Linked DNA regions of Bdellovibrio bacteriovorus. The protein of the gene in region 2 interacts with the protein of the main gene of each other region in a pairwise test. Links are inferred from orthologs where the notes say so. Each region holds a gene or a part of one and is shown on either strand. Other genes may lie near its edges.

Region 1 (3,243 bases), on a different replicon or contig from region 2:
CCGATAACGCCGACGATGGCACCCTTCGGAATGGTGAAGCTGACGTCATCCAAAAGAACTTTGTGATCATAGGCTTTGGTAACACCATGAGCCTCCACCACGATATCGCCCAAACGAGGTCCCGGTGGAATATAGATAGACATCTCTTGGATTTTTTCCGGAGAGGCTTCTTTCAGCAAGTTTTCATAATTAGAAATACGCGCTTTTGATTTCGCCTGGCGAGCTTTCGCTCCTTGACGGATCCAATCAAGCTCACGCTCTAACGTGCGCGCTTTTCGGGCTTGGTCTTTGGCTTCATTGGCCGTGCGTTTGTCTTTTTGCTCTAACCAAGAAGTGTAATTCCCTTTCCAAGGAATGCCTTCACCACGATCCAATTCTAAGATCCAACCTGCCACGTTATCTAGGAAATAACGGTCATGCGTCACGGCGATCACGGTGCCTGGGAACTTAGAAAGATATTGTTCAAGCCACGCCACGGATTCTGCATCCAAGTGATTCGTCGGCTCATCGAGTAATAAAATATCTGGCTCTGACATGATCAAACGAGCCAAAGCCACGCGGCGTTTTTCACCACCTGACAATTTGGTGACGCCCATGTCGCCATCTGGACAACGAAGGGCATCCATCACGATTTCGATCTTTTGATCCACGTCCCACGCGCCCAAGGCTTCTAATTTTTCCTGGATCACGCCTTGTTTTTCGATAAGTTTATTCATCTCGTCCGGATCTAAATCAGGATCGCTGAATTTGTCGTTGATGGCGTTATATTCTTTCATCAACTTTGGAAGTTCGCCCATGCCAGCAAAGATGTTTTCTTTAACGGTTAAAGACTCATCAAGCTGGGGTTCTTGCTCGAAATAACCGACCTTCATTGTTTTTGAAGGAAAGGCTTCCCCGATAAATTCATGGTCGATACCTGCCATGATTCTAAGCAAAGTGGATTTACCAGAGCCGTTCAGACCTAAAACTCCGATTTTGGCTCCGTAAAAGTAAGACAAATAGATGTCTTTTAGGACGTATCTATTTGGAGGATATACTTTACTTACACCTTTCATTGTGTAGATAATCTCTTGAGACATGATGTCACACTCCCTTGGGGATGTATTAGCAGTTAAAGGTCGTAATGTACCAGTCTGAAAATACTTGTCAAATGGAGTTCGGTTCTACAAACTGTGGACCCTCAAAGGACTGAGGAAGAATTCACAACTTAGATAGACAGAAGATTCAACGACGAATGAGTGACGACAGCATAACAAAGGGGCCTTCGCCCTTCAAAAAAGACGAAAGTTCTTTGGCTTCGGCCCCCCAAGGGGGTGGCGGCGCTACTAAGAAATCTCGTCCGCTGTTTGGTCGCCTGAATCAAGATCTGCAAGATGCCCTTAGTACCTGGGACACCCTTACTGAAGAAATGTCGACAAAGCTTTCCCCGGAAGAAGAACAGCTGCAGGAAGTCAAAAGACTGCTTTCCGAATTAAAATCAAAATTAAACGAATTTGAGGATTAGCGCTGGCAGGAGCAGAGCGCAGGCCCTGCGGGTCGGAGCTGAAGCAGTACCTATTTCGGATCGTGTTTCGAGCCCCCCAGGCAATTGGGGGATTCGAAGTTTAAAGCCGCTTTTTGTTTTTCCCACTCCGTTGGAGTTAAGGTCTTTTGCGTTAAGGCATGCAGACCGTTTTCAAGCTCTGACTTTAAAAGATCATTGATCATTCGTTGGCGATCAATACGGGATTTGCCCTCGAAAGCGGCAGAGACCACTAAAACTTTAAAATGAGTTTCGCGATTCGGCGGCCCTGAGTGCATATCGCTTTCGTTATCGATTTCGATATGCACCGGGGTTAATGCTTTAGAGATGGTTTCAAAAATTCTCGAGGCGCGATTCATACTACTTCTTGTCGATTTTAGATTTCAAATAATCTAAACCCATGCGCGCCATCATAAAGACGCCTTTTTCTTCTAATTTTTTTTCAACATCTTTGGCTTTACGCAAAGCTTTAGACGCAGCCAATTGCGCAAATGGGTTCCCCACAGGCAAACCTTGGAACTCGCCGTCTTTCACCCATTCATCAGCCACGGTGTCGGCAAGCTCCATCACTTTCGGAGCTTTCATGCGAATCAGGTCGCTGCCGTAAAACTCCAAGTGAACTTTTTGAGGCTCTTCTTGTTTTTGATGAAATGATTCGTAAGTTTTTTCTGCGGCTGTTTCTTCGGACGTATCATCGGGAGCCACATAAACTTGTGAGTGCCCCTCAGGGAATACACCTTCATTCAGGGCTTCCGTATTAATGGCTTCAGCTTCTGTTTCGGCCTCAGCCCCGTCGTACACGGCTTCTTCTGAGGAAACAGCATCCACCGCTTCGTCATTCAGCTTATCCGCCATCTCATGGCGCGGGCGACGTTTTGAAGATGAAGAAGAGCCTTTTTTACCTTTGTATTCTTTTGTCTGTGGCATCGGAAACTTCCTTTTTATGCAAAACCAAGTACTTCGCGGGTCACAATGTCATAGTCCTCTTTCACCGGGGATTTCCCGGCAAAAAGGCTTTTTCCAGAACGGATCGAGTTTTTGACCTCGCTGGAAGTGCGAATATAGCCCTTCATCAGCGAATCTTCAAAAGAATCAATGCACTTTTGCAAAAGTTCATGACTGGTGTTTTCTCGCCCATCAAATTTCGTGAATAGGATCTTACGAGTGAAATCTAACGAAAAGTCGCTCTTGATGTCTTCTAACTCCGTCAGGTTTTTCTGTAACCCTAAGAATGAGAATTTATCAGGGTTCACCGGTAAAATGATCTCATCTGAAGCCACGGTGACGGCTGTATTCACGGCACTGAGCGCCGGGGCCGTGTCGATCAAAATCAGGTCATAGCGGTGTCTAATTTTTTCTAATGGAGCCTTAATCACTTGGGCCCAGTTGCGATTGGAATTCATCAAGACTCGGTCTAACACCGAGTTATTTAATGACGAAGGAATTAAGTCCACATGAGGCTCAATAAAACGCACGCACTCTTCAATGCTTTTGCGTTTTTCGGCGATATCAACCCACACCGGAACTTCTTCGTCTTCAACCCCAAGGGCAAAGCTTAAGTTGGCTTGTTGATCTAAATCGATAAACAAAACGCGCGCGCCGTACATGGCTGCTCTTAAGCCCATGTTTAACACGGACGTCGTCTTGGCAACACCGCCTTTAAGCATTTGGACAGAGATCACTTTCTGAGGGTATTTATAACCTTCAGCCAAAAGAACGGT
Region 2 (3,297 bases):
CAATGCCGGAATGCCTCCCATGATCGCGCCCACGCCTTCAATGGATCTTCGCCCGTTAGCATACCCATTTCGGAAAACCAATGCGTTCTGGCTAAGACGATCTAAAAACGGCGTGTAGGATTTGCCGTTATGAGGCCCAAGATACTCTTCGCCAAAACTTTCTAGCATGATAATGACGATGTTTTGTTTTTGGGTCGGACGTTTGCCTTCCATATGGGAAGGCCCCAAAGAACCATTTAAAAGAGAAAGCATTTCTTCTTTATCGCTGAAATACTTTTCTTGTTTTAAGGTCTGTGCTCCGTAACTTTTAATCAGCGTGAATGTCGAATTTAAAACAAGGTTATTTAATAACGGGGCGGTGAAGACGTTGGCACTCACAAAGTTCACCGGTTTTTTCTGTAGGCCTCCACGAATTCCGATGACGGCAAGAGCAATACAGCCCAAACAAATCAAAGCATGCCCCATCCCCGCTTTAACTTTTTTGCCAGGAGAAAGTTCTTTGAACCAATAAAGATTTTTGGGCGTGCGGCGCAGAACTGCCACGACAGTGATCACAAAAAAGATCACGAGCAAGGTGTTGATCAGAAAAAGCAGCCAGTAACTGGCCACAAAGTTCCAAAATTTACCCGGCACTTCATTGGCGATAAAAAGACCGTCATAAGAAAAACGACGGCCCACAAAATTGATAAATTCGGTATCCACCAAATTCAGAACCAAAAATGGGACATGTAAAAGACAGAAAAAAAACCCCGTCACCCACATCCAAGCGCGATTCCCATTTTTGGGCCAAGGAAAGAAGGAGAGTAGCAAAATCGGCGCTGACACCGAAAGAACCCCGGCGATATCAAATCGCAGTCCCACCACGAAAGACCACAAAATATCGAGGAAAGGTTTGGTTTTAAACAAAGCCCAGTTCCAAATAAGGAACTCGGCACGGGCAAAGGAGTAAAAAACCAAGGCTACCAGAGCCAAAGAGAAGACTTTCAAGGGGCGATATGACGGTCCAAACATGGGGACCACTCTATCCTTAATACAATGCATCATTCAAGATGACTTAAGGGAGGGTTTTTGTTACTTTCCCCCTCCTATGACACCAGTACAAATGAAAGAGCGCTTAGAACAGAATTACCCCGATTGCAAAGTCGAGGTTTACGACTTAACCGGAACTCAGGATCACTATGAAGTTTTCGTGGAAAGCCCGGTGTTTGCTGGCCTGTCTCGCATTCAGCAACATCAGCATGTGATGGCCTGCTTTGGTCCAGAATTAAAAACGGGAGAGGTTCATGCGCTCTCAATTAAGACTAAAATTAAATAATTAATTAAAGAGGTATCTCATGTCTACGACTCACGACAAAATCAAGGGTATTTTGGATCAAAACAAAGTTGTTCTTTTTATGAAAGGAACACAACAGTTCCCGATGTGTGGTTTTTCTGCGCGTGCTTGCGCCATCTTGCAGGACATCGGTGTGCAATTTCACGATGTGAACGTGCTTGAAGACGAAGAAATTCGTTCCGGCATCAAAGAGTTCGGCAACTGGCCCACTATTCCACAACTTTACATCAACCAACAACTGGTCGGTGGTTCTGACATCATGATGGAAATGTACCAATCTGGTGAACTGCAAGAGCTTTTAAAATAACATGAGATGTAATGTTGCCCTGTGGGACCGCATCCTCCGCTTTGTTTTTGGCGTTTTGCTGACGGCATACGCCATCGCGGGTGGTCCGTTTTGGGCGTACATCGGTCTCTACGGTCTGGTCACCTCTGCTTGGGGCTTGTGTCCGGCCTACGCCTTCTTTAGAATCAGAACATTAAGAGATTATCACCGCAGTGTCCCCGACGAAGAATAGGAGGGTCCATGTTACCGCAGGCCTTTTCGGAAATTGATTTTTTAGCCAAAGACCAAATCAAAACCGACGAAGAGAGCTTGAAGTACTGGGGTAAAGATTGGACCACTTATTTTGATATCAAAGCTTCCGCCATTCTTTTTCCGCGCACCGCGGATGACGTTGTTAAAACTGTAAAATGGGCCCGCAAAAATAAAATCGCATTAGTCCCTTCAGGGGGCCGCACCGGCCTTTCCGGCTCCGCGGTCGCCACTCAAGGTGAAGTCGTCGTTTCTTTTGATCAAATGAATAAAATCAAAGATTTCAGCCCGGTGGATCAATCCGTGGTGATTGAACCCGGCGTGGTCACTGAAGCCTTGCAAGAATTTGCGCACAAACAAGGTCTCTTTTATCCTGTGGATTTTGCCGCGACGGGTTCATCGCAAATGGGTGGAAATATTTCCACCAATGCCGGCGGTATCAAGGTCGTTCGTTATGGTTTAACTCGTGACTGGGTGATTGGCTTAAAAGTTGTGACTGGCACAGGCGAGCTTTTGGAGCTGAATAACGGTTTGGTAAAGAATGCCACAGGCTATGATCTGCGCCATTTATTTATTGGTGCCGAAGGTACCTTGGGCTTTATCGTGGAAGCGACAATCAAATTGGCCCCAGCACCTCCGCCAATGAAAGTGTTAGTGATGGCAGTCCCCGGTTTAGATTCCGTGATGAAGATCTTTGCCGAATTTAAAACTAAAACTTCGCTCGTCGCATTTGAAATGTTTTCGGACAAAGCTTTAGCAAAAGTTTTAGAAAATACAGGATTAGCGGCTCCATTAGAAACGCAAAGTCCATTTTATGTTTTAGCGGAAGTTGAAACTCGCAATGAACAAGATGAAGAACATGCCTTGGGCGTTTTTGAAAAATGCCTTGAAGAATCTTGGGTCACAGATGGAGTGATCTCGCAGTCGGAAGTGCAGGCCGCCACATTCTGGCGCTATCGCGAAGACATTTCTGAGTCGTTAGCGAAATACTCTCCATACAAAAACGATATTGCGGTGACGATTTCAAAAGTGCCAAACTTTATGGCCGATCTTGATAAGATTTTGGCCAGCGCCTATCCCACCTGGGAGGTGGTATGGTTCGGGCATATCGGCGATGGCAATTTGCACATCAATATCTTACGTCCCCCAGGAATGAGCAAAGAAGAATTCGTCAAAGAATGCCGCAAAGTGGACGTCATGGTTTTTGATGCCGTTAAGAAAAATCAAGGATCCATTTCGGCGGAACACGGCGTGGGACTGACTAAAAAATCATTCTTAAATTATACACGCTCCGAAGCCGAGATCGGCTTTATGCGCGGGATTAAAAAAGTTTTTGATCCAGACAATATTATGAACCCAGGAAAAGTTATTTAGAATTCTGGCTTGTTTGGCGCGGTTCAAAAAGAAACGAAGCCCAATAAAAAGGCCT

Evidence for each region.
Region 1: the proteins of grxD (region 2) and AZI86_RS16760 interact in binary tests that used the Escherichia coli proteins (3 or more experiments, as listed by UniProt). The link is inferred for Bdellovibrio bacteriovorus from one-to-one orthologs.

What each region holds. Positions count from the first base shown.
Region 1 is NZ_LUKE01000005.1:122,799-126,041, forward strand. What follows is about bases 219-3,136. They hold AZI86_RS16760 (BolA family protein), read right to left. Parts: upstream 1,882-3,136; coding sequence 1,555-1,881; downstream 219-1,554. Other genes in these bases: ettA (energy-dependent translational throttle protein EttA), read right to left, coding at 219-1,079; AZI86_RS16755 (hypothetical protein), read left to right, coding at 1,235-1,504; AZI86_RS19425 (hypothetical protein), read right to left, coding at 1,883-2,449; AZI86_RS16770 (ParA family protein), read right to left, coding at 2,464-3,136. Also shown: more of ettA, read right to left, coding at 1-218; more of AZI86_RS16770, read right to left, coding at 3,137-3,243. UniProt on the Escherichia coli protein: Transcriptional regulator that plays an important role in general stress response. Has many effects on cell morphology, cell growth and cell division. Acts by regulating the transcription of many genes, including dacA (PBP-5), dacC (PBP-6), ampC and mreB.
Region 2 is NZ_LUKE01000001.1:330,600-333,896, forward strand. The notes cover bases 16-2,987. They hold grxD (Grx4 family monothiol glutaredoxin), read left to right. Parts: upstream 16-1,334; coding sequence 1,335-1,640; downstream 1,641-2,987. Other genes in these bases: AZI86_RS01570 (LTA synthase family protein), read right to left, coding at 16-1,011; AZI86_RS01575 (BolA/IbaG family iron-sulfur metabolism protein), read left to right, coding at 1,088-1,315; AZI86_RS01585 (YgaP family membrane protein), read left to right, coding at 1,642-1,851; AZI86_RS01590 (FAD-binding oxidoreductase), read left to right, coding at 1,860-2,987. In the rest of the region: more of AZI86_RS01570, read right to left, coding at 1-15; more of AZI86_RS01590, read left to right, coding at 2,988-3,242; AZI86_RS01595 (M35 family metallo-endopeptidase), read right to left, coding at 3,235-3,297. UniProt on the Escherichia coli protein: Monothiol glutaredoxin involved in the biogenesis of iron-sulfur clusters.